Regions from separate parts of the Agarivorans sp. 1_MG-2023 genome, predicted to be linked through region 4. Evidence: predicted binding sites of a transcription regulator. Region 4 holds the regulator's gene; each other region holds the start of a gene.

Region 1 (5,909 bases), on a different contig from region 4:
GGCAGCTTTGGGCTTAGGTGTTCAATATGGCGTATTATTGCCTTATGGTCGAACTCAAGAGAGTGAAGCCGACGTAATGGGTTTAGACTTAATGGCTAGTGCGGGATTTAATCCGCAAGCCAGTGTGGCCTTATGGCAGAACATGGCGAAAGCCGGTGGTGGTTCGGTTCCCGAGTTTTTGTCTACCCACCCTTCAAATAAAACCCGTATCGCCGACTTAGAAGCACGAATGTCGCGTGCTACGCAATTAGAAAAGCAAGCTATCGCCCAGGGGAAAGTGCCCCAGTGTAAACGCCCGGCAAGTTTTGATATAGACAGTGAAAAGTCAGATGCCGATAAAACTAGCAACGCAGAGTGATATTGAAAACATCTGCCTGGTTCAGCGGAAAAGCTGGCAGCATGTTTACTCACCGCAACTAGTAAAAAAAATGTTCAAAGTGTTGCCCTCCAGTTTGCACCAAAAGCTTTGGCAGCAACGAGTAAGCAATGACAATAACCAAGTGTGGGTGCTAAAAAATCCACAACTAGAAGGGTTGTTAATGCTAGAGAAACAAGCTGACGAAACCGAGCTAGCAGCCCTATACCTTTTGCCTAAAACGATTGGTAAGGGTTGGGGGCGCGCAATGCTTAAACACGCTTGTCAGCAGGCGAATGTGAAGCGGTTACATTGTTGGGTGATGCAAGATAACGAGCATGCCGAGGGTTTTTACCGCCATTTAGGTTTTACCTTTGACGGAGAGCTTCGTAAAGTGGCGTTTTCTGGTAGTGACTTTGTGCAAAAAAAGGCGCATTTAGCCACTGATTCGCGGTTTTTCTAGCCACTTTATGTTAACCTTTTGGCTCTTTTTATTGATTAGATTTAAGAGTTGAAATGAGCGATAAATATCAAGGCGCAGCAGCGCAAGCAAGTTACGGTTACGGCCTTCAAATTGGCGAGCAAATTGAGCGCGCAGCATTCGACGGATTAGAGCTAAATGCCATGTTAGATGGTATTCGTGATGTGATGAGTGGTGCTCAACCACAACTTGACGAAGCAGTAATTGGTGCGGCTTTCCAAGAAATCACTAAAGATATCGAAGCTAAAAAAGCTGAGCAGCATAAAGAAGCAATGGCTGAAGGCGAAACTTTTCTAGCTGAAAATGGTTCTCGTCCTGAAATCAACAAAACTGAAACGGGTCTTCAATATGAAGTACTTGTTGAAGGCGAAGGCGAAACTCCAAGTGCTAGCAGCAAAGTACAAGTTCACTATGAAGGTACTTTAATTTCTGGTGAAGTATTTGATAGCTCAGTTCAGCGCGGCCAACCTGCAGAGTTCCCTGTGAACGGCGTAATCAAAGGCTGGACCGAAGCACTACAACGCATGAAAGTGGGTGACAAGTGGAAACTTTACATCCCTCAAGAGCTAGCATATGGCTCACAAGGTGCTGGCGCGGCAATTCCTCCGTTTGCAGCATTAGTATTTGAAGTTGAGTTATTAGCTATTCTTGGCTAATAGCTATAAACCTTCTTAAAGAACCGGCCATTGGCCGGTTTTTTTGTATAGAATGACCCACCTGAATTACTCTACATTTTTCAATACACTCTCAATGATTGATTGAGCGCTGCCATCTTTAAGCATTTGTTTAAATGCCTCATCGAGTTTTGCCGCTAGTTCGACATGATCTTTATGTACATAATGATAGAGCTTTAATTGGTCAACAGGTGGTTCAACTAAGCTAACATTGTTGAGCTTAAGCGCCTTTATACGCTTTAGGCCTAACCAGCGTTCTTCTACCACTAGGTCTGCTCTACCTATACTCATAAATCTTAAGGCTGAATCTAAGTCTTGAAGTTGGCTAGTTTTGGGAAAACCTAAGGTGGCTATTTCAGCTGCCTTTAAACTACTGCGATAAGCAATGCTGTAGGGTTTTAAGCTCTCATATCCTTCCACTTTTAGATCACTTAAACGAGTAAAAACCACATTCTCTGAGCTTAAGTAACTGGTAGGAATTTGAATTAAATTGGCGTACTTAGTCTGTAAATTGTCGATACGAAACATCTCAGCATCGTACTCGCCGCTATTGGTTGCCTCCAAGGCGTTTGCGCTAGGTAATAACTCAAATACAACGCGTTCTCCCGCGCGGTAATAAGCTTCAATTAATAAAGCTTGCCCCATTTCTGCGAGTGGCCCGCTAATCACTTGGGTTGTACGGTACGTTTTAGCGGATAGGGTGGGTGATAACATCAAGCAAAACAACAAATAGAATACAAGGTTCTTCATATTTCTTAACTTGTTTTAATACAATTCGTAGATTATAGAGACGAAAAACAAAATAGTCGAACACCTAAATAGCGGGTTATTTCCTTATGAATCGTTATGACTTGGGGTTTTGTCTCTCACTCGAAAACACTGATAAGTAACGGTATGGCCTTACGTACTATCTCTATTCTTGTGCGCCAAAGTTGTGCGACGGTGGTCTAAGTTAGTGAATTCATTGAAAAAATACAAATACTACTTAAGGGGTATAAATAATTTTAAGTTGATGATTTATAGCGTTAAAAAAATGTGATCTAGATCTTGGCACGTGATTGGCTACCTACTAAGTATTAACACCTTATGATTACTTCAAACTAGGTACTTAGGAGCAGGGATGCAAAAATTAATCACCGTTAACTTACAACAAATTATTAAAAAAACCATTGCTACAGCTGTGCTCTCGGCCAGTGTTATTGGCTTTACTCATGCCGAAGTGGGAGAGCCTGAAAAAGAAGATTTAAAATTTGGTTTTATTAAGTTAACCGATATGGCGCCGTTAGCGGTAGCTTATGAGAAAGGCTACTTCGAAGACGAAGGCCTTTATGTTCAGCTAGAAGCACAAGCGAACTGGAAGGTTTTATTAGATAGGGTGATTACCGGTGAGCTAGATGGTGCTCATATGCTAGCGGGTCAGCCACTAGGTGCAACTATTGGTTTTGGTACTAAAGCCGACATTATTACAGCCTTCAGCATGGATTTAAACGGTAACGCGATTACTGTATCAAACGATATCTGGGCGCAAATGAAACCACATGTGCCTCATGAAGGCGGCAAGCCCGTTCACCCGATTAAAGCCGACGCGCTGAAGCCGGTTGTTGATAGTTACATTGAGCAAGGTAAACCGTTCAATATGGGCATGGTGTTTCCAGTGTCTACCCACAACTACGAGTTACGTTATTGGTTAGCGGCTGGCGGTATTCACCCTGGTTACTATGCGCCACATAAAGGTGATACATCAGGCAAAATTGACGCAGATGCCCTGTTGTCGGTGACACCGCCACCGCAAATGCCATCTACCATGGAAGCCGGAACTATTTACGGTTACTGCGTGGGCGAACCTTGGAACCAACAAGCAGTATTTAAAGGCATTGGTGTACCGGTTGTTACCGATTACGAGATTTGGAAAAATAACCCAGAAAAAGTATTTGGAGTGAGCCAAGGCTGGGCTGATGAATACCCAAATACTCACATTCGGGTCGTTAAAGCGATGATTCGCGCCGCTAAGTGGTTAGACGAAGAGAACAATAAGAACCGTCCAGAAGCTGTGAAAATTTTGTCTAAAAGCCAATACGTAGGTGCCGATTACGACGTTATTGCTAACAGCATGACCGGTACTTTTGAGTACGAAAAAGGCGACAAACGTGAAGTGCCAGACTTTAACGTATTCTTCCGCTACAACGCGACTTACCCATACTACAGCGATGCAATTTGGTATTTAACGCAAATGCGTCGTTGGGGACAAATTTCAGATAACAAACCAGATTCTTGGTACATGGATATTGCCAAAAAGGTTTACCGTCCAGACATTTACGCGACAGCGGCAAAAGAGCTGATTGCTGATGGTGTTATTGATGCCTCAGAGTTTCCTAACTTCAAAACTGAGACTGGTTTTAAACCACCGCAAACACACTTCATTGACAATATTGTATATGACGGCTCAAAACCAAATGCCTATTTAGATAAGTTCGACATTGGTTTGAAAAAAGACGACAAGATCTAAGTCATATCATTACTGAGAGCGGCCGGGCTTAGTGCCCGGCATCGAGATTCGCAAAAGGAGTTGTAGTGATGAAAGATAAATTAATTCACTCTCTAGAAACAGTAGGTTTGAGCCCTGTAGTACCCATGGTGCGTTTGGCCAGCGGTGAAAACCCAAAGCAGCAATTAAGTGAAATTTTTGAGCGTATTGGATTGCCTTTTCTGGCGATTGCTTTGTTCTTACTGCTTTGGAGTGTATCGGCAGCTAAGGTGCAAACCAGTCTAGGGACCTTACCTGGCCCTTCGCAGGTGTGGCAGCAGTATCAGGGTTTGGTGGTTGAACACCAAGAAGAGCGGTTAAAAGAAGAAGCTTTTTATCAACGCCAAGAAGTGCGTAACGAAAAAAAATTAGCTAAGAACCCCGACGCCAAAATAAAGGTTCGCCCTTATACCGGAAAAGAAACCTTTTTTGACCAAATTCTTACCAGTTTATTTACCGTGTTTACCGGCTTTATTTTAGCGAGCATTATCGCCATTCCTATTGGTGTAGCATGCGGTTTAAACAAAAAGCTTTACGGGGCAATTAGCCCGATTATTCAAATATTAAAACCAGTATCACCGCTCGCTTGGTTGCCTATTGTGACCATGGTGGTGAGCGCGGTATATGTGAGTAACGACCCGATGTTTTCTAAGTCATTTGTTACCTCAGCTATCACCGTAACACTATGTTCGTTATGGCCTACTTTAATCAATACGGCCACGGGTGTTGCCTCTATTGATAAAGATTGGCTAAACGTGGGCCGCGTGATTCAGCTGCACTGGAGTAAACAGGTCTTCAAAATTGCTATTCCAGCTTCGTTGCCGATGATCTTCACTGGATTACGTATCTCCTTGGGTATTGGTTGGATGGTATTGATTGCCGCTGAAATGCTGGCACAAAACCCCGGTTTGGGTAAGTTTGTTTGGGACGAATTCCAAAATGGTAGCTCCAACTCGTTAGGCCGCATTATGGTGGCTGTAGTAGTGATTGGATTAATTGGTTATGTACTTGACTGGTTGATGGTAAGCCTGCAAAAAATAATCTCTCATTCAAGCCCAGAAAGTGCACGTTAGGATAAGGAAATAACTATGTCACAGTATTTACAAATCGATCATGTAAGCATTGATTTCCCCACCAAAAACGGGCCTTTTAGAGCGCTAGATGGTGTAGACCTAAAAATAGCAAAGGGTGAGTTTGTATCGCTGATTGGCCACTCTGGTTGCGGTAAGTCGACGGTACTTAATATTGTGGCAGGGTTGTATAACGCCACTGAAGGCGGCGTTGTTTTGGAGGGGAAAGAAGTTTACCAACCTGGCCCCGACCGCGCGGTAGTGTTTCAAAACCACTCTTTATTACCTTGGTTAACCGCTTATCAAAATGTTGAGTTGGCGGTAAAAGAAGTCTTTAAAGGGCAAAAGTCTAAAGCTGAAATGAAAGAGTGGATTGAGCACAATCTAGAGCTTGTGCATATGACTCATGCGAAAGACAAAAGGCCAGATGAGATCTCTGGCGGTATGAAGCAGCGGGTTGGTATTGCACGGGCTTTAGCAATGCAACCTAAAGTGCTGTTAATGGATGAACCTTTTGGTGCCTTAGACGCCTTAACTCGGGCTCACTTGCAAGATTCTTTAATGGAGATCCAGCAAGAGCTTAACAACACCGTTATTATGATTACTCACGATGTAGATGAAGCCGTTTTATTATCAGATAAAATCGTTATGATGACCAATGGACCCGCTGCCACCATTGGTGAAGTATTAGATGTAAAACTAGCACGTCCGCGCGATAGGGTGGCTTTAGCCGATGATGCTGAATATAACCATTACCGTTCACAAGTGCTTAAATTCTTGTATGAGCGCCAGCGTAATCCGGCTC
Region 2 (5,909 bases), on a different contig from region 4:
TTTAAGTAACATTGGGCGGGCGTGTTTTAAATAGCGCTCTAATACATCGACAGCCTGTTCACCTAAAGGCACTAAACGTTCTTTACCGCCCTTGCCTACAACTCTGACTAAACCTTGGCGCAAACTCACCTGTTCTATTTGTAAACTCACTAACTCGGTAACACGCAAGCCAGTGGCATACAAAACCTCTAACATGGCTAAGTCTCTATGCTGAATCGGATCATCGAGTTGCGGCTCATCTAACAAGGCTTCAACTTCACTTTCACTTAAGGTGCCAGGGAGCTTCTTCTCCAGCTTGGGCTGTACCAGCAATGCACAAGGGTCGTTGGTGCGGATTTTATCCTGCAGTAAAAAACGATAAAAACGCCGCATGGTAGATAACTGCCTAGCCGCACTAGCAGGCTTTTGACCTAACTCAAATCGGGAAGCGATAAACCCTTGCAAATCCAATGCTTCAGCTAATTCAATCGCAAGCTGTTTGCCCTGTAAATAACAGGCAAGCTGGTTAAGATCGTTTCGGTAGGAATTAAGGGTATTTTCTGCAAGGCTATGCTCAAACCACAGTTGCTCGATAAAACGGTTGATATGCGGATTATCTATTTTGCTGGCTTTTGGTTTAACTTGCTTACTTGGCATTTCGCTCACTACATTACAAAGCTAAGACTTAGCATATTGGTGTTACTAAAGGCTTTTGGTACACTGCCCGCGCACTCTCCAACGCTTTAAAGGATGCATAGCATGCGCATTGGCCTGTTCTACGGCTCTTCTACCTGTTACACCGAAATGGCAGCTGAAAAGATTCAAGCTGAATTTGCTGAGCACAACCTTGATGTATTCAACATCAAAGATTGCGACGTGCAGCAAATGAGTGATTATTCGCTACTTATCCTCGGTATTTCTACCTGGGATTATGGCGAATTACAGGAAGATTGGGAAGCGGTATGGGACAACCTTGAAGGCCTAGATTTAAAAAACAAAACCATCGCCCTGTTTGGCTTGGGTGATCAAATTGGTTACAGCGAATGGTTTTTAGATGCAATGGGCATGTTGTTTGAGCAATTAGCCCCTTCTGGCGCAAACTTTATTGGCTTTTGGCCAAACCAAGGTTACGAATTTGAAGCCTCTAAAGCGCTTACTGAAGACGGAGAATTCTTCTATGGTTTAGCGCTAGACGACGAACACCAGTTTGAACAAAGTGATGAACGCATTCATCAATGGTGTGAGCAGCTGAAAGAAGAACTGAAACAGTTAGCCTAAACCTAAGCCAATGCTCGTTAGAAGCTTACTACTCCAAACATAAAAATGCCCTGACAGCTATCAGGGCATTTGATGTTCACCTAATATAAATTAGTTTACTTTACGCTTTCGAGCAAAACCAAGCCCCACCAAACCTAAACCAAAAATAGCCAAGCTTGCAGGCTCAGAAACTGTTGCAGGAACGTCTTCATTTAGCACAATATCATCAACTAAAAAGATACCACCAAAACCCAAGCGTAACTCATCGATCAAGCCTGTTTGAGCGCTATAGTACTCATAACTACCATTTAAACTAGTATCAACAGTCCACGCTAACACACCATTATTGTAACCTTGCAATACACCAAACGAAGAGTCTGCGCCGCCAGATTCTTTACCTGTAGCCCATTTCTTCGCCCAAAGGCCATCAAAAGTAAAATCTGCACCATTTTGTTCTGTAATAACGCCCACACCACCACGGTTATTTAGCATACCAAATTCACCGCTTTTAGCGCCATAATTCCAACTAGAACCTTCTAAATCTAACCAGTCTAGAGTGCTAGAGAAGTTAAAACCTTTGTAAGTTTGGGCATGCCCGTATTGGTTTTGCACACTACCGCCAGGTATATCTTCGAATGATAAGATAGTGGCACTTAGTTGATTGGCAAACAAAGTTAGAAACAATAAAGGGAACAGCTTAGTCATTGATAATTATCCTAAAGTAACATCATATTTTATATATTCATCGCAGGCTAAAGCAAAAAACAGACCATCCGCAAATATTCAAATTAATCAGTAGGTTAAGATTATTTCGAATATCATATCACTAAAAATGTAAATAAAGCCGACACATTTAACCGGCTTTAATAAGATTTAAATTATAAATATATGTAACTCAAAGCTTTATCGTGCAAGAACAGTTAACCAGATACCCTACCTAAATAAACCTTAGCGCTTAATATTTAGCTCTTTAGTCAGTAGTTCCAGCACTTCGACTTGTTCTAACAAAGACTTAATCGCTTGGTCTGAACCTTGAACGAGTTCGGTCACCAACACCGTTTGATCACGCAACTGGTGAGTATCGTCCGAAATGCCTGTCGCTACCGCACCTTGTTCTTCGGAAGCGGTAGCAATCTCAGAAATTTTTGCCGAGACCATATCAGTACGCTGGTGAATATCAGCAATAGTTTGGTGCACCCCGCCCATCATCTCTTTGCTGGTTTCGCCGCGCTGCACACTTTCTTTCACTGTAGAACTTAAACCGGAACTGGTAGATTGCAGCTCTTCAATCATCGATTGAATCTCTACCGTAGCTTGTTGGGTGCGCCCAGCTAAACTACGTACCTCATCGGCCACCACCGCAAATCCGCGGCCTTGCTCGCCAGCTCGTGCCGCTTCAATAGCCGCATTTAAGGCCAGTAGATTGGTTTGCTCTGAAATAGAGTTAATAGTGGTGACCACCGCGCCAATATCTTGCGTGCGCTGTTCTAGCTGAGTTACCGCTTGTTCCGCCCGTTGCACGTCATTCATTAGGTGCTCAATGGCGTCTACGGTTAGCTCAACTTTTTGTTGCCCATCACTAGTGGCTTGATTAGCTTGGTCGGTTTGCTCGGCGGTATCATTAGCGTTTGCGGCAACGTTGCGAATTGTCACCACCATTTGCTCAATAGCACTGGCCAGCGAGTCAACCCTGTCTTGCTGCTGAACACTAAGGCTGTTGCATTGTTCACTGGTACTGCTTAGTTGCTCGCAAAGCTGCTTTACCAAGCCATTGGTGGCATTGGTTTCGCTTACCAGTTGATGCTCGCGCTCTGCGACTTTATCAATAATGATGGCGATAGAGCTAAATTCATCACGTACTGGGAAATAGTTTAAACGATAGGTTAAGTCACCTTTGGCCAGCATATCTAGGGCGTTGTGTATTTGGTACATCGCCCCACCAATAAAGGTCATGATGTAATAAAACAGCAAACCCGCCACAAATAAAATGGCCGCGATACTGGCGTACTGAAATCCCGAAAACAAATCAAATATTGAGGTATCGTCGTGTTGTGAGGTCACTGTATTTTGCCGTAACGAATATCCCGCACGCGATAACACGCTGCGTAGTTGCTCTGGTTCGGCTTGAATCACTTGGCTTAGCAATTGCGCTTCTTGCAAATGTACCTGCGCCAAATGCTGTTCAAAATTACTTGATACAATCAGCAAAATGGCCACCAAGGCCAACATGGGGAAGGCAAACATTAACAGGAATTTCTCCTGTAACTTTAAATGAATGTTATAGCGATCGATCCATCTAAATGGGACTTCTTTCATGACAAACTCCATTTTGTATTGCACTGCGCAATTAATGATCATCCATGTTATGACCCGTGCTGAATGAATGCGAGATCTCGCCGTTCAGCTAATGAGATAAGACAAACAAAAAAATCGTAAGCTAACCGATTGTGTTGATTTTTTATGATGAATAAGTAGAACTAAAGCGCCAGCAGGGCTGCTAGCGCTTTAACAATTAAGCGGTTTCAACCACTTGTTGTTTGCTATCGCGAACAAATACGCTAACCATTACCGCTGCTAGAGTGGGTAGTAACCAAGCAAAACCTTGTGAGAAACCAGGCAGTACATTAAAGGCATCCATATTTACGCCTGCCGCTTTAATCGCATCCAGTACCCCAAAAATAGCGGCTACACCAATAATTAAACGAGCCGCCATTTGTGGGCGATTAAACCAATCCACTAAAAGATTAAAGGCAATCAATGCTACTGCAACCGGGTAAATACCTATCAGAATAGGAATAGACACAACCAATAGTTGATTCAAACCAATGTTAGCAACCAGCGCACAACACGCTGCCGTTAGAATAGCCGTGAGCTTGTATGAGATTTTGGTATTGTCACTCACATAAGTAGAAAACGAAGAAATACCACCAATAGCGGTGGTGAAGCAAGCTAAGCCAACCACTGTAGACAATAGAAACTGTCCTTTGGCACCAAATAGCACGCCAACATAGGCAACAATGATTTCGCCACCGTTTTTAGCCTCTGGCGCTACACCAGTAGCGGTTGCGCCTAAGTAGAACAGCACTACATAAAACAAAGTGAGTCCCACTGCGGCAATTAAACTGGCTTTAACCAAGTAACCAAATTGCTCAGACTTACCCGATACACCTTTGCCATTTAGCGCATCAATCATCAATACACCAAACATTAGGGCAGCCAAGGCATCCATGGTGTTGTAACCATCGATAAAGCCTTGACCAAATGGCATATAAGCAAAGTTTTGTTGAGCCGAGGCGATTTCGGCAAACGGTGCACTAAATACACTCACACCAATCACTGCGATACAAATAACCAACAGCGGCGTAATAATTTTACCTACGGTGTCGATCAAACCGCCACGACGTAAAATAAAGAATAGTGCTGCGACAAAGTAAAACAGAGAGTAGCCAATTAAGGTTAGCTGGCTAGCGCTTTCCACCAAAGGTACAAAACCTAGCTCATAGGCCACTAAACAGGTACGAGGAATACCAAACATTGGCACTAACACTAAATAAATAGCCAGTGCGATAGCATTGGCCACTTTACTTGGCAAATAACGACCTAGATGAACAATGCCACCGCCAGCTTTGGCAATTGCCAACAAGCCTAGCAATGGCAAACCTACCGCTGTCACTAAAAATCCAAGCATCGATAACAGCAAGTTATCGCCAGCTAACATGCCCGCCATAGGTGGAAAAATTAAGTTACCCGCGCCTAAAAAGAAGGCAAATACCATCATCCCTAAACTAATTGTGTTCCATGATCCAAGTGCTTTGGTCACGTGTATTCCTCGTTGTAGATTGCAATCATTTATAATTTTAAGCAGAGAAGTATATAGCATGGCTTTTAAACATAAAACCAGTATATCGAACTACATTAATGATAATTGATCCAACTCAACACCAACAAAAATCACATTTTAAGGTACAAATCCCTACAGAGATTAACGAACTGAGTAGAGTAGCTTTTATCTTGTTGATAGATAAGAATTTGCTCTTGCTGGCAACACGAAACCGGTGATTTAGTAAGTAACAACATACTGCGAATAGCTGGCTTATTGGTGAAAGAATGAACTTGAGCACGCCTCGCTAAATGCCAATCATCCAATTCAGCTAAACGCAGCCATTGCTCGGCCACGTCACAAGGTAGGATCACCGCCAGTTGAGTGTGTTGATGGGCTAATTTTGCTAGCGCAGCAAAAAACGCCTGGGCATTTAAACTACCGCTATGCCTAGCTTGTTGGCGTTTTTCTTCAAACACTTGCCCAGCCGAAAAATATGGTGGGTTAGAAATAACCAAATCGTAGCTCTGCGCGCTCTGATGGTTTTGCATACTTTGTAATTGAACATTAACCGCCAAGGGCCAAGGACTATGTGCTACGTTTTGTTGGGCTTGAGAACAAGCATCGGCTTCGATATCGATGGCATTAATAACCACCTCACCAGCCAATCGCTGGGCCAAGATTAAACTAATCAGCCCAGTGCCAGTTCCTACATCTAAAACACGCTTAATATTATGCAGAGGCGACCAAGCAGCTAACAGGATCCCATCGGTTCCCACCTTCATTGCGGTTTGATCATGAGCCACATGAAACTGCTTAAAAGTAAAACCTGGTCGTTGATTGTGTTCGATCA
Region 3 (5,909 bases), on a different contig from region 4:
TTGCTGCTTCCTATTCACCAGCTTGGATTATCAAATACCTGTTACTGGGGGCAATGTTGGCAATGGCGGCATTAATGCTGTTTAAACCCAGTGCCGTTGCGCCAGAACCGGGCACCCTTGCTCGCAAAATGGACGATACGCCTTCAGCTAAGTGGAGCTTGGGTTTAGCAGGGTTTTATGGCGGCTTTGTTCAGGCCGGCGTAGGGTTTATTTTGATCGCAGCATTGGCCGGCAGTTTGCGCTACGATTTAGTAAGAGCAAATGCGCTTAAATTAGTGTGTACCTTATCTTTTACCAGTATTGCTCTGGTGGTGTTTATTGCCAGAGGGCAAGTGTTGTGGTTGCCGGGTTTAGTGTTAGCGGTGGGTTACATTATTGGTGCCCATTACGCTGTAAAGTTTGCTATAAAAGCGGCGACTAATACGCTTAAATGGTTTCTGTTTGTTATGACTTTGATTGGCTGTATTGCCGCCTTAAGGTTTTAGTTGAAAGGATGTACTAATGAAAAAGACAGTTATTTTTGTTGCCGTATTGTTGATAAGTGCATGTAGCGGCAAACCAGAAGGCATAGAGCCGGTGAGTAATTTTCAGTTACAAAAGTACTTGGGAACTTGGTATGAAGTTGCCCGTTTAGATCACTCATTCGAGCGTGGCATGAGCCATGTGACCGCAACTTATAGCTTACGTGATGACGGCAAAGTAACGGTATTAAATAAAGGCTTTTCTGAGCAGGAACAACAGTGGTTTGAAGCCGAAGGTATTGCTCAGTTTGTTGACTCACCAGACATTGGGCATCTCAAAGTGTCCTTTTTTAGACCATTTTATGGTGCTTATGTCGTGTTTGCCTTGGATGAGCAAGACTACCAATACGCGTTGGTTGCTGGCCCTAACCGAAAATATTTATGGTTGCTTGCTCGAACGCCTGACTTAGCTCACCAAGTGAAAAGAGACTTGGTTCACGAGGCTAAAGACTTAGGCTACGATGTAGATGCGTTGATTTATGTAGATCATCACTCTGAAGTGATTACTTCTCAAGAATAAGAATTTGTCTTAGTAAAGGAACAAGTATGTGGACTGAGGGTAAAGTAATTGAACGTATTGATTGGAATGATGAGCTATTCAGTTTACGAATTAAGGCCGATATTACGCCATTTGTCGCTGGGCAATTCATTAAGTTATCAGAGTTAAGAGAGGGCAAGCGAGTAGCTCGTGCCTATTCATTAGTTAATCCTCCTGATACCGATTACCTAGAAGTGCTTGCGATTAAGGTAGAGCAAGGCTTGCTGTCACCTAATCTTCATCAATTGAGTGTTGGGGATACCATCGATGTCTCTAGCAGTGCCGCAGGGTTTATGGTGTTGGATGAAGTGCCCGAGGGGAAGCATTTGTGGTTAATTGGCACCGGAACTGGAATAGGACCGTATTTCTCAATGTTAGAAACGGCGCAAGCTTGGCAACGTTTTGAGAGAATTGCGTTGGTCTACGGCGTGAGAAAAGTCAAAGATATCGCTTATAAAGATCTTATTGATAAATACCAAGCAGAACACCCCACACAGTTCCAGTTTCAAGCCATGGTTACTCGTGAAGACTGCGAAGGTGCGCTTAAAAGCAGAATCCCTGAAGCCTTAGCGAATGGGTCGTTGGAGCAAGGGCTTGGCCTTACATTAAGCGCAGAGCATTCCCAAGTGATCATGTGTGGTAACCCCGAAATGATCACCGATGCGCAAGTAATCTTAGAGCAAAAAGGTTTGAAGAAAAATTTACGACGTAAACCTGGGCAAGTAACGGTGGAGCGATACTGGTAGTGCGTTTTATGAGCATTGATGTTAATCTGCTCGCATCAAATTTTTAGCTCCTGAACATCAACCTAGTTTTTAGTGGTTACAAAAGCAACGCTTGTTGTCAGTTTTCTTTACAATGTTACAGTTTTACTGAATTTTTTAACTGTAACGTATTGGAAGTAAAGACTTAATTTTATTGGCTTGTTTATTGCTTTGTATTGGTCAGGACGGTTTTTAAATAATATACAGAATGCTATTTTGGGGGCGCTGTGTTTAAACAAATTTTATTAGTAGCAACGTGTGCTGTGTCTATGTCAGCTTTCTCTGCGGAGCAAGTTTGGGATTTTGATGATGGTTCACTATCCGGCACTGGAAACGGTAACTCTCTGGATATGTCTGGATTAAGTGTTACTGGTTGGTCGGATACCGCCAACCCTAATGACGGACGTATTAAAAATACCAAACTTAGATATTCGAACTCATATGGCTTGATGTCTGATAACAGAGATGAGCCGAACAATACTCCGCAACATTCTATCGACAGCTACGGCAACGATTTTGATATGGTTTTGCTAACTTTTGATGAAGCGGTAAATCTAGCGGGCTTCACTTTAGGTTGGGCCAGTGAAGATCACGGAACTAATAGGCAAGCTAGTCACGCAGATGTTTCAGTATTGGCTTATTCGGGCAGTGATGTTGCTACTGTGAATAATCAAAGATGGGCTGATTTAGCTGGTTTAGGTTGGACAACAGAAGCCGAAGTAAGTAATGCCGACGATTACGCTTATCAAGCTATTGATTCAGATGCTGTGTCTAAATATTGGTTGATTGGTGCATACAACCCTATATTCGGTAACTTGAACTGGTCTGCTAACAACGATGGATTCAAGCTTGCTGGTGTAAATACCGAAACACCTCAGTTTGCTGCTACTGTTCCAGAACCAGGTACAGTACTGTTATTTGCAGCGGGCCTATTTGGTATTGCACTACGTACCAGAAAGCGCCAAGCTTAAATACAAAATTCCTTTTCCTGTTTAGCGAAAAATACGAAATACTCTGTATTTCGTATTTTTTTGTCTTTTTTTTGCCTCTGGTTCATTAGATACTGTTTGTCGGTTAATTGATTGACCCTCGCTGTAACAAGGAACCTGTTTGCCAATGAAAAAGTCTTTTCTCCCTTTCTTACTTTTGTGTGTTGCCGGCTTTAGCTCTGCTAATGAGCAAGCAAATGAATACGAGTTGGCCGTTAAAGCCTTTCATAGTGGGGAAGAAAACGAAGCTTTTATTCATTTAAAAAATGCCTTAACGGCTAACCCTGAACATCTTTCTTCAAAGCTGTTACTCGCAAAGGTGTATTTCAACGCTAATAATTTAGGTTCAGCTGAAAAACAACTGGAGGAAGCACTCAACCTTGGTGCTGATATTAATTTAGTATTGCCAATGCTTGGTAATGTTCTATTGCTGCAAGGAAAGACCTCCGAAGTATTGGCTTTTGAAGAACGAGCGAGCGAGTTTTCGCGACAAACTCAGTTTGAGTGGAAGCTGTTGCGTGGACGGATCTACTTATTAAACTCCCAAGCTGATTTAGCGCGTAAGGAGTTTGAGCAAGCGACGAAGTTAATCCCTAATAAACCTAGTGCAATGAATACCTTGGCTACTTTATATCTGCAGCAGAAAGAGTATGTTCTGGCTGAGCAGTGGGTTAAACGTTCTTTAAGCATTGCTGAAAACAATGAGCGAACGTGGCTATTAAAGGGAAACTTAGAAGCAAATCAAGGCCAGATGAGCGCCGCGCTAGAAAGTTATCAGAAAGCCTATAGTTTAGATCCTGAAGACCCTAAAGTTTTACGTAGTTTGGTGATGACCCACCTTAAAGCTAATCAGCTAGAAGAGGCTAAGCGCTACTTAAAGAAAGTCCAAGAACAGACTCCTAACGATCCTACCGCTATTTTAATTAGTGCTACCTTGTTAAGTGATGAAGATAATGCTGAGCTGGCTGAGCAAGCGCTTACTGAATTATCTCAAAAGGTATCAGCTGCAGAAGGCGAAGAACTGACTGATGCAAATACGCTGTTGTTTATTCAAGGTGCCTCAGAATTTATTTTAAAGAATGATGAAAAAGCCCAGCAGTACCTGAGCCAGTATTTACGGCAGAAACCCAGTGATTTAGGCGCAACAAGAATGCTTGCTAAGGTGTATTTGCGTTCGGGCGAGCCTTATAAACTGCAGCTACTCCTTCAAGAAAACTTTGATTATATTATTCGCGACCTCGGATTGTCGGTACAGTTGGTATATCTCTATATAGACGCAGGGCGGTTACGTGCCGCGCAACAGGCTTTTGAGCAAATTCGCGCTTATCATAGCGATTCAAATTATGTGGTTATATTAGAAGCTGAGCTAGCACGAGCGAGTGGTGAAGCAGGGCGAGCTTTAAGTTTGTTGCAAACTTTATCTTATAGCGAAGTAGACGCCCCGATAAAGTGGCTGCAGTTGAAAGGTGAGTTGGCTCTACAAGTTAATAATTATGCCCAGGCTAAACTTGCAGTAGAAGAGCTGATTGGCCGAAATATTAAAACCAGCCCTACGCAAAATTTAATCGCTGCTTACTACATTAAAACTCAGCAGTTTGATCTGGCACTGCGTTATCTTGATGATGTTTTAGCGAGCAGCCCACGTAATTTGGGTGCACGTTTTAATAAAGCTTTGGTGCTAAAAAGCCAAGGTAAGCCCGAACAGGCTTTAGTATTGCTCAAGCAAATTCTTACAACGCAAAATGACCATGTGGCGAGCTATTTGCTGGCCGCTCGTATCTACTTGCAGCAGCAAGACTACCCACAAGCTATTGAGCAATTAGATAAAGTACTGCTTTATCAGCAAGACAATAGAGTGGCTAGGGAGTTGAAGCTAGATACATATATGCAAACTCAACAGTGGTCTTTGGCATTAGCCGAGGTTGAAAAATTAAATCGTGAATACATTTTAAATGAGCAATATTTAAGCTCTTATGCTGAAGTATTAATTCGTTTGGAGCGTTATGACGATGCCGCTTATCCTATTGGATTACTGGACAGTATTTGGAAAGAGCAGCCGGAAAACTTAGTTACTTTGGCTCAAATGCAGATTCAAGCAAAGCAACTGTCTGCTGCTAAAGCGAGCTTACTTAAATCTCACGAACTTGACCCTAAAATAATGACAACGTTAGTCTTGTTAGCCAAAGTTGAATTGGCGCAGCAACAGATTGAAAACGCCGAGAAAACGGTTGTTAAATTACAGCAGTTGTTTAGTGATAGCAGCGAGTTATATGCACTAAAGGGCGATATCTTGCTGCGTAAAAGTCTACCGCTTGACGCTCAAAAACAATATAGCCAAGCGGTGGCCTTAAACCATTTCAATCGCGAAGCAGTGGTGCGTTTGTATCAATTGTCTAAGCAAGGCGTAGCAGTGAAGGCATTTCATCAGCAACTAGAAGCCTTGTTGGAAGATAGCACCAAAACAGCTTGGCATCGCCGTTTATTGGCAGACAGCTATTTGCAAGACAAGCAATTGAGTCAGGCGCAGACACACTATGAAGCCTTACGAACTATTCCCGAGTTAGAAAACGAGCCGGGCATCTTAAATAATTTGGCTTATATCTACTCCAAAACTGATTTAGACAAGGCTTACAGTACTATTGCTATTGCGGTAGAGCAGGGCTCTAAGAATGCGGCAATTTTGGACACCATTGGGTGGATTGAAATACAGCGAGGAAAGTTTGACCAAGGTTTAGTGTTTTTACGCGAAGCCTACACAATGAATTCTTCGGATGCTGCGATTCGTTACCATCTTGCTTTTGCGTTGGATAAGTTAGGGCGAAAAGCAGAGGCTAAGCGAGAAGTACAAGAAGCCTTAGAATTAGATCAACAGTTTTCTGAGTACGAAGATGCTAAAGCCTTATTAGACAGTTTAAGTTAAAGGTTTCGCTCCCAATAAAAAAGCCACCTATAGGTGGCTTTTTAGTTTTACAAACTAGCTTATTCGTTTGTATTTAATACGATGAGGCTGTGCAGCTTCTTCGCCAATGGTTTCTTTGAGCCAAGCTTCATACTCGGTAAAGTTACCCGCATGGAAGTTTACTTGGCCTTCATCGCG
Region 4 (5,909 bases):
AAAAAATTATTGTTAAGTGTGAGTGACTTAATGCTAAGCGGGGAACAAATCCCTCTAGTAACAGTCGAACAAACTATTCGTGAAGCATTGTTCGAAATTACTGCCAAAGGTTTAGGTATGGTGGGAATTGTTGATGCTAAGCAGCAATTGGTGGGTATTTTTACCGACGGCGACTTACGTCGAATACTTGATCAACGCATCGATATACATGACACACCAATTGGCCAAGTAATGACTAAAAACCCCAAAGTCATTGAAGACTCTTGGTTAGCCTTTGACGCCTTAAAGCTGATGAAAGCCAAATCAATTAACGGCTTGTTTGTATTAAACCAACAGACCGTAGTGGGGGCCTTTAACATGCATACCCTGCTGCAGGCTGGAGTATATTAATGACGATTAACACGCCTTATGGCTCGGTAAGCTCGCAAAACTTTACCCGTGCTAAAAACATCAAATTGCTTATTTGCGATGTTGATGGAGTGTTTTCCGATGGCCGGATTTACCTTGGCAACGATGGTGAAGAGCTAAAAGCCTTTCATACTCACGATGGCTTTGGCATTAAAGCCTTGTTAAACATTGGTGTAGAAGTGGCCATTATTACCGGCCGCCAATCTACTATCGTAGAAAAACGCATGCAGGCTTTAGGTGTAAGCCGCATTTACCAAGGCCAACAAAACAAGATGGTGGCCTACCAACAAATGCTCGAACAACTCAACCTGTCAGCTGACAAAGTGGCATACATTGGCGACGATGTGGTTGATACACCGGTAATGCGCGCGTGTGGCTTAGGTGTTGCAGTACATGACGCCCACCCGCTGTGTAAACAAGATGCTAACTTAGTTACCATTACCCCAGGTGGTTTTGGCGCAGTACGCGAGCTTTGTGATCTGATACTGCAAGCCAAAGATCAGCTAGAATATGCTCAAGGTATGAGTGTATGAATCGCGTTACGCTGTTTTTTGCGAGCCTGTTCGTTCTCGCCTTGGTGTTGTGGCAATTAAGCCCCTCAGATCCTAAACAACAAAGCGCTCAACGCGAAGCCAGCAAGCCCAACTTTGTTGCAGAGAAACTCTATAGCGTCAGCTTTGGCGAAAACGGCAGCCCACGTTACCGTATCTACGCCGAACAAATGGAGTTTTTTGAACAACTTAAGCACACAGAATTTACTCAACCAAAGATTTTGGTTTACCCAGATCCTCGTCAACCTGTATGGCAAATTGTGGCTGATCACGCTACAGTACAGCAGCAACAAACTGTCACCTTAAATGACAATGTAGTGATTAAAAACTTAAGTCGTGGCGAGTATGTTCGCGACATAATTACCGAAAGTTTGGAAATCGATCTGCAAAGCGAAACCATGAGCAGCGATCAACCTGTTACCGTGTATGGCCCATCGTACGAACTGTATGGTGTTGGCATGGACGGTGATCTAGCTAACGAAATAGTGACTTTATTAGATGATATCGAAGCGGTTTACCACAACCCACAAGAGTAAGTTAGCGCTAGCGGCTAGCTTGTTTATGCTTTCTTGGGGTTCTCAAGCACTTGAAGACGACTTCAACAAACAAATTATTGTTGATGCCGACCGCCAGCAGGTCAACATCAAAGAAAACCGCGTCACTTTCTACAATAATGTAGTGGTGACTCAAGGTTCAATAAAAATGCACGCCGAAGAACTCAGCGTAATAGGTAGTGAAGAAAAAGGCAGCGAGGTGATGATCGCCAAAGGCGAACCGGCAACTTTTTACCAACTACTAGACAGCGGCAAGCCGATTGAAGCAGAGGCCAACGAGGTGCGTTACGATTTAAAAACGCAGACCCTCACCTTAACCAACAATGCTCAGCTCAAGCAAGAAGAGAGCTTAGTAAAAGGCCAAATGATTAAATACAGCATTAATAAACAAGAGATGGTTGCTCAAGGCGATGAAAATAATCGCGTAACCACTATCTTCCTGCCTCAGCAATTAGAAGAACTCTCCCCCGAGGACAATGAGTAATCATGAGTACCTTAATCGCTGAGAACCTTGCCAAAAGCTACAAAGGTCGCAAGGTAGTAAAGAACGTCAGTTTAAATGTAGAAACCGGGAAAATTGTTGGTTTACTAGGGCCAAACGGCGCCGGTAAAACCACTACCTTCTACATGGTGGTTGGTCTAGTGCCGCGAGACCAAGGCCGAATACTTATCGATGACGATGATCTGTCTAGCACCGCTATGCATACTCGTGCACGAAAAGGCATTGGTTATCTCCCGCAAGAGGCCTCTATCTTTCGCCGTTTATCGGTAGAAAAAAATATTCTGGCGGTATTAGAAACCCGTAAGGATTTGGACAAAGAGCAGCAGATTGGCGCATTGGACGATTTGCTAGAAGAGTTTCACATTGGCCATATTCGCAAAAATCTTGGTATGAGCCTGTCAGGCGGAGAGCGTCGCCGGGTAGAAATTGCCCGCGCCTTAGCCGCAGCCCCTAAGTTTATTTTGCTTGACGAACCCTTCGCTGGGGTAGATCCTATTTCCGTTATTGATATTAAAAAAATCATTGAACACCTGCGTGATCGCGGTCTAGGTGTATTAATTACCGACCACAATGTAAGGGAAACTCTCGATGTTTGTGAGCATGCCTATATCGTTAGTCAGGGTGAATTGATAGCCTCAGGTAAGCCACAAGAAATACTTGAAAACGAGCACGTGAAACGAGTTTATCTCGGTGAACAATTCAAGCTATAGTTAAAGTGCAGCTTAGAAAATAATATAAAAAGAAGGGATAGCGGTAGTTAATGAAAGCATCTTTGCAGTTGCGTCTTGGTCAGCAGTTAACCATGACCCCCCAGTTACAACAGGCCATACGCTTACTCCAGCTTTCAACCCTGGATTTACAGCAAGAAATTCAAGAGGCTCTGGAAAGTAACCCTCTGCTTGAGGCGGATGAGTCACATTCGAATGATAGTGACGCAACAGACGCTAAGTCAGCCAATGAAAAATCTACAGAAGCCGAATCTAGCGCCGACGTAGACAGCAGCCAAATGGAAGCTGGCGATGCCATTAACCAAGAAACTGTTTCTGATGACCTGCCCGTAGACTCCACTTGGGACGATATTTATAGCGCCAGTTCCGCGCCAGCTAGCTCATCGAGCGGCAGTAGCGGTGGTGACGACAATGATATGTTATTCCAAGGCGAAACCGTTGATTCCTTACAAGATCACATGCTGTGGCAAATGCGCCTTACTCCTTTCAGCGAAGTAGACCAAGCCATTGCTTTAGCCATTATTGATGCAGTAGATGAATCAGGTTACCTCACACAAGATTGTGAACAGTTATTAGATGGCCTCAATTCTAGTGACAATAACGACTTAGATGTAGAGCTTGACGAAATTGAAGCAGTACTAAAACGGATTCAGCATTTCGACCCCGTAGGCATTGCCGCGCGCTCGCTACAAGAATGCTTGTTAATTCAATTAAGTCGTTTTTCCCCAGAAACACCATGGCTAAATGAAGCCAAAGATGTGGTGTCTAACCATATCGATGTATTAGCCAATCGAGATTTTCGCTTATTGGCTCGAAAGACCAAATTAAAAGAAGACCAGCTGCGCGAAGTGATGCGTTTGATTCACACCTTAGAGCCACGCCCGGGTAACGCTGTTGAGCCAAACCAAGCCCAATACGTTATTCCCGATGTTTCCGTAGTGAAGCGTCAAGGTCGCTGGGTGGTAGAGCTAAACCCCGATGCGATGCCGAAGCTAAGAGTAAACTCTCACTATGCATCCTTAAGTAAAACGTCTAATGCCACCGATACTCAGTTTATCCGTAGCCACTTACAAGAAGCCAAGTGGTTTATTAAGAGTATTGAAAGCCGCAACGAAACCTTACTCAAAGTCTCTAACTGTATCGTTCACCACCAACAAGCCTTCTTCGAATACGGTGAAGAAGCAATGAAGCCAATGGTGCTGAACGATGTAGCCGAAGCAGTAGAAATGCACGAATCAACAATTTCGCGAGTGACAACTCAAAAATTCATGCATACACCTCGCGGCATTTTCGAACTTAAATATTTCTTCTCTAGCCATGTGGCTACCGATGGCGGCGGTGAATGTTCATCTACCGCTATTCGTGCATTAATTAAGAAACTGGTTGCTGCCGAAAATACCAGTAAACCTCTCAGCGATAGTAAGATTGCTGATATTTTGGCAGATCAGGGGATCAAGGTGGCAAGGCGTACGATTGCAAAATATCGTGAGTCTTTAGCGATACCACCTTCTAACCAACGTAAGAGCCTACTTTAAGGCCAATCAAGGGGACTATATTTATGCAAATTAATCTTACCGGACACCACGTTGATATTACTGAGTCTTTAAAAGAATATGTCCATAACAAGTTTGCCAAGCTCACTCGACGATTTGACCAGATAAACAATGTTCATGTCATCCTCAACGTCGAGAAGCTCAATCAAATCGCAGAAGCCACCTTACATTTAAATGGCGGTGAATTATTCGCTACCGCTGAACATTCAGATATGTATGCCGCCATTGATGGCCTCATCGACAAACTTGACCGCCAAGTTATCAAACATAAAGAAAAACTTAACAAACATTAGTCACCTCCATGCAAATAGATAAAGTACTAAGCTTGGATTGCACTCAAAGTGCAGTCCAATGCTCTTCAAAAAAACGCGCCTTAGAAATCATTAGTGAACTAGCCGCTGGTCAACTGGATACGACAGCTCAATGTATATTTGAGAGTTTGTTGAATAGAGAAAAAATGGGCAGCACCGGTATCGGGCAAGGCGTGGCAATACCTCATGGCCGCATTGATAAACAGCATCAAACAACCGCTGTTTTTTTACGTTGTGATCCTCCAATTGCTTTTGACGCCATTGACAATAAACCTGTTGATTTGGTTTTTGCCTTACTGGTACCAGAAGATCAGTGTAAACAACACCTCAACACCTTATCTCAAGTAGCTGAAAAACTTAACGATAAGCAAGTATGCAAACAACTTCGTTGTGCACAAAGTGATGACGAATTATACGACATCATGGTAGCCTAATACTCTAATCACCGTTAGGGATAGTCATGGAACTCATTATCGTGAGTGGGCGTTCTGGTTCAGGAAAAACCGTCGCCTTGAGAGTACTAGAAGATCTGGGCTACTATTGTGTAGACAACCTCCCGGTTGTGTTATGGCAATCTCTTATCGATAACTTAAAAAATACTTACTCTAAAGTAGCAATAAGTATCGATATTCGAAACCTTCCAGACGAACCTTCGCCGATAGGCCAAATTATTCGCAACGCCGGCCCTGATGTGAATCTGTTAAGCATTTTTTTAGATGCTAAAGACGAGGCGCTGATCCGCCGTTACAGCGAAACTCGGCGAGTTCACCCGCTGAGTCAAACCAATTTGTCTCTGGCTGAAGCGATTGAATCGGAAACCGAGCTGCTGGCACCGTTATCTCGAAATGCTGATTTACGCATCGATACTTCACGCTTATCAGTGCATGAGCTAAGTGGCTTAATTCGCTCTAGAGTAACTGGCGATCAGCAACAACAGTTAATTTTAGTGTTTGAATCATTTGGCTTTAAAAACGGCGTGCCTAATGATGCTGACTATATGTTTGATGCTAGATTTCTGCCTAACCCTCATTGGCAAGAAGAGTTGCGGCCACTGACAGGCTTAGATAAACCTGTTCAAGAGTATTTATCTGCACAAGCTTTGGTCAATCAATACATTGAGCAAATTCGTGATTTACTACAATCTTGGTTACCGCATTTGGAAGCCAATAACCGCGCTTACCTAACCATTGCCATTGGTTGCACTGGTGGCCAACACCGCAGTGTTTACGTAGCAGAAAAATTAGCTGAACACTTTAGTGCCCAGCGTAAAGTACAACGTCGCCATCGCACTTTGGAACACCG

What was found. The regulator sigma-54, encoded in region 4, starts transcription at its own class of promoters, with help from an activator protein. The targets are predictions, from matches to a motif close to GTTGGCACGNNNNTNGNNT.
Region 1: the regulator sigma-54 is predicted to act here: its motif matches at 2,557-2,575, upstream of Q4592_RS04155 (CmpA/NrtA family ABC transporter substrate-binding protein).
Region 2: the regulator sigma-54 is predicted to act here: its motif matches at 1,992-2,010, upstream of Q4592_RS09815 (PEP-CTERM sorting domain-containing protein).
Region 3: the regulator sigma-54 is predicted to act here: its motif matches at 1,977-1,995, upstream of xdp1 (exosortase-dependent surface protein XDP1).

The regions. Positions count from the first base shown of each region.
Region 1 is NZ_JAUOSJ010000002.1:458,890-464,798, forward strand. It holds gene Q4592_RS04135 (M48 family metallopeptidase) at 1-358, shown strand, start outside; gene Q4592_RS04140 (N-acetyltransferase) at 429-818, shown strand; gene Q4592_RS04145 (FKBP-type peptidyl-prolyl cis-trans isomerase) at 872-1,492, shown strand; gene Q4592_RS04150 (ABC transporter substrate-binding protein) at 1,559-2,260, opposite strand; gene Q4592_RS04155 (CmpA/NrtA family ABC transporter substrate-binding protein) at 2,631-4,016, shown strand; gene Q4592_RS04160 (ABC transporter permease) at 4,142-5,107, shown strand; gene Q4592_RS04165 (ABC transporter ATP-binding protein) at 5,123-5,909, shown strand, end outside.
Region 2 is NZ_JAUOSJ010000005.1:320,396-326,304, reverse strand. It holds gene xerD (site-specific tyrosine recombinase XerD) at 1-636, opposite strand, end outside; gene fldB (flavodoxin FldB) at 730-1,257, shown strand; gene Q4592_RS09815 (PEP-CTERM sorting domain-containing protein) at 1,348-1,941, opposite strand; gene Q4592_RS09810 (methyl-accepting chemotaxis protein) at 2,185-3,552, opposite strand; gene brnQ (branched-chain amino acid transport system II carrier protein) at 3,749-5,056, opposite strand; gene Q4592_RS09800 (tRNA1(Val) (adenine(37)-N6)-methyltransferase) at 5,188-5,909, opposite strand, start outside.
Region 3 is NZ_JAUOSJ010000003.1:284,900-290,808, forward strand. It holds gene Q4592_RS05640 (sulfite exporter TauE/SafE family protein) at 1-485, shown strand, start outside; gene Q4592_RS05645 (lipocalin family protein) at 502-1,041, shown strand; gene Q4592_RS05650 (ferredoxin--NADP reductase) at 1,068-1,805, shown strand; gene xdp1 (exosortase-dependent surface protein XDP1) at 2,051-2,794, shown strand; gene Q4592_RS05660 (tetratricopeptide repeat protein) at 2,940-5,732, shown strand; gene ettA (energy-dependent translational throttle protein EttA) at 5,787-5,909, opposite strand, start outside.
Region 4 is NZ_JAUOSJ010000008.1:172,531-178,439, forward strand. It holds gene Q4592_RS13560 (KpsF/GutQ family sugar-phosphate isomerase) at 1-390, shown strand, start outside; gene kdsC (3-deoxy-manno-octulosonate-8-phosphatase KdsC) at 390-941, shown strand; gene lptC (LPS export ABC transporter periplasmic protein LptC) at 938-1,495, shown strand; gene lptA (lipopolysaccharide transport periplasmic protein LptA) at 1,521-1,997, shown strand; gene lptB (LPS export ABC transporter ATP-binding protein) at 2,000-2,725, shown strand; gene Q4592_RS13585 (RNA polymerase factor sigma-54) at 2,776-4,278, shown strand; gene hpf (ribosome hibernation promoting factor) at 4,302-4,589, shown strand; gene ptsN (PTS IIA-like nitrogen regulatory protein PtsN) at 4,598-5,041, shown strand; gene rapZ (RNase adapter RapZ) at 5,068-5,909, shown strand, end outside; gene Q4592_RS13605 (HPr family phosphocarrier protein) at 5,891-5,909, shown strand, end outside.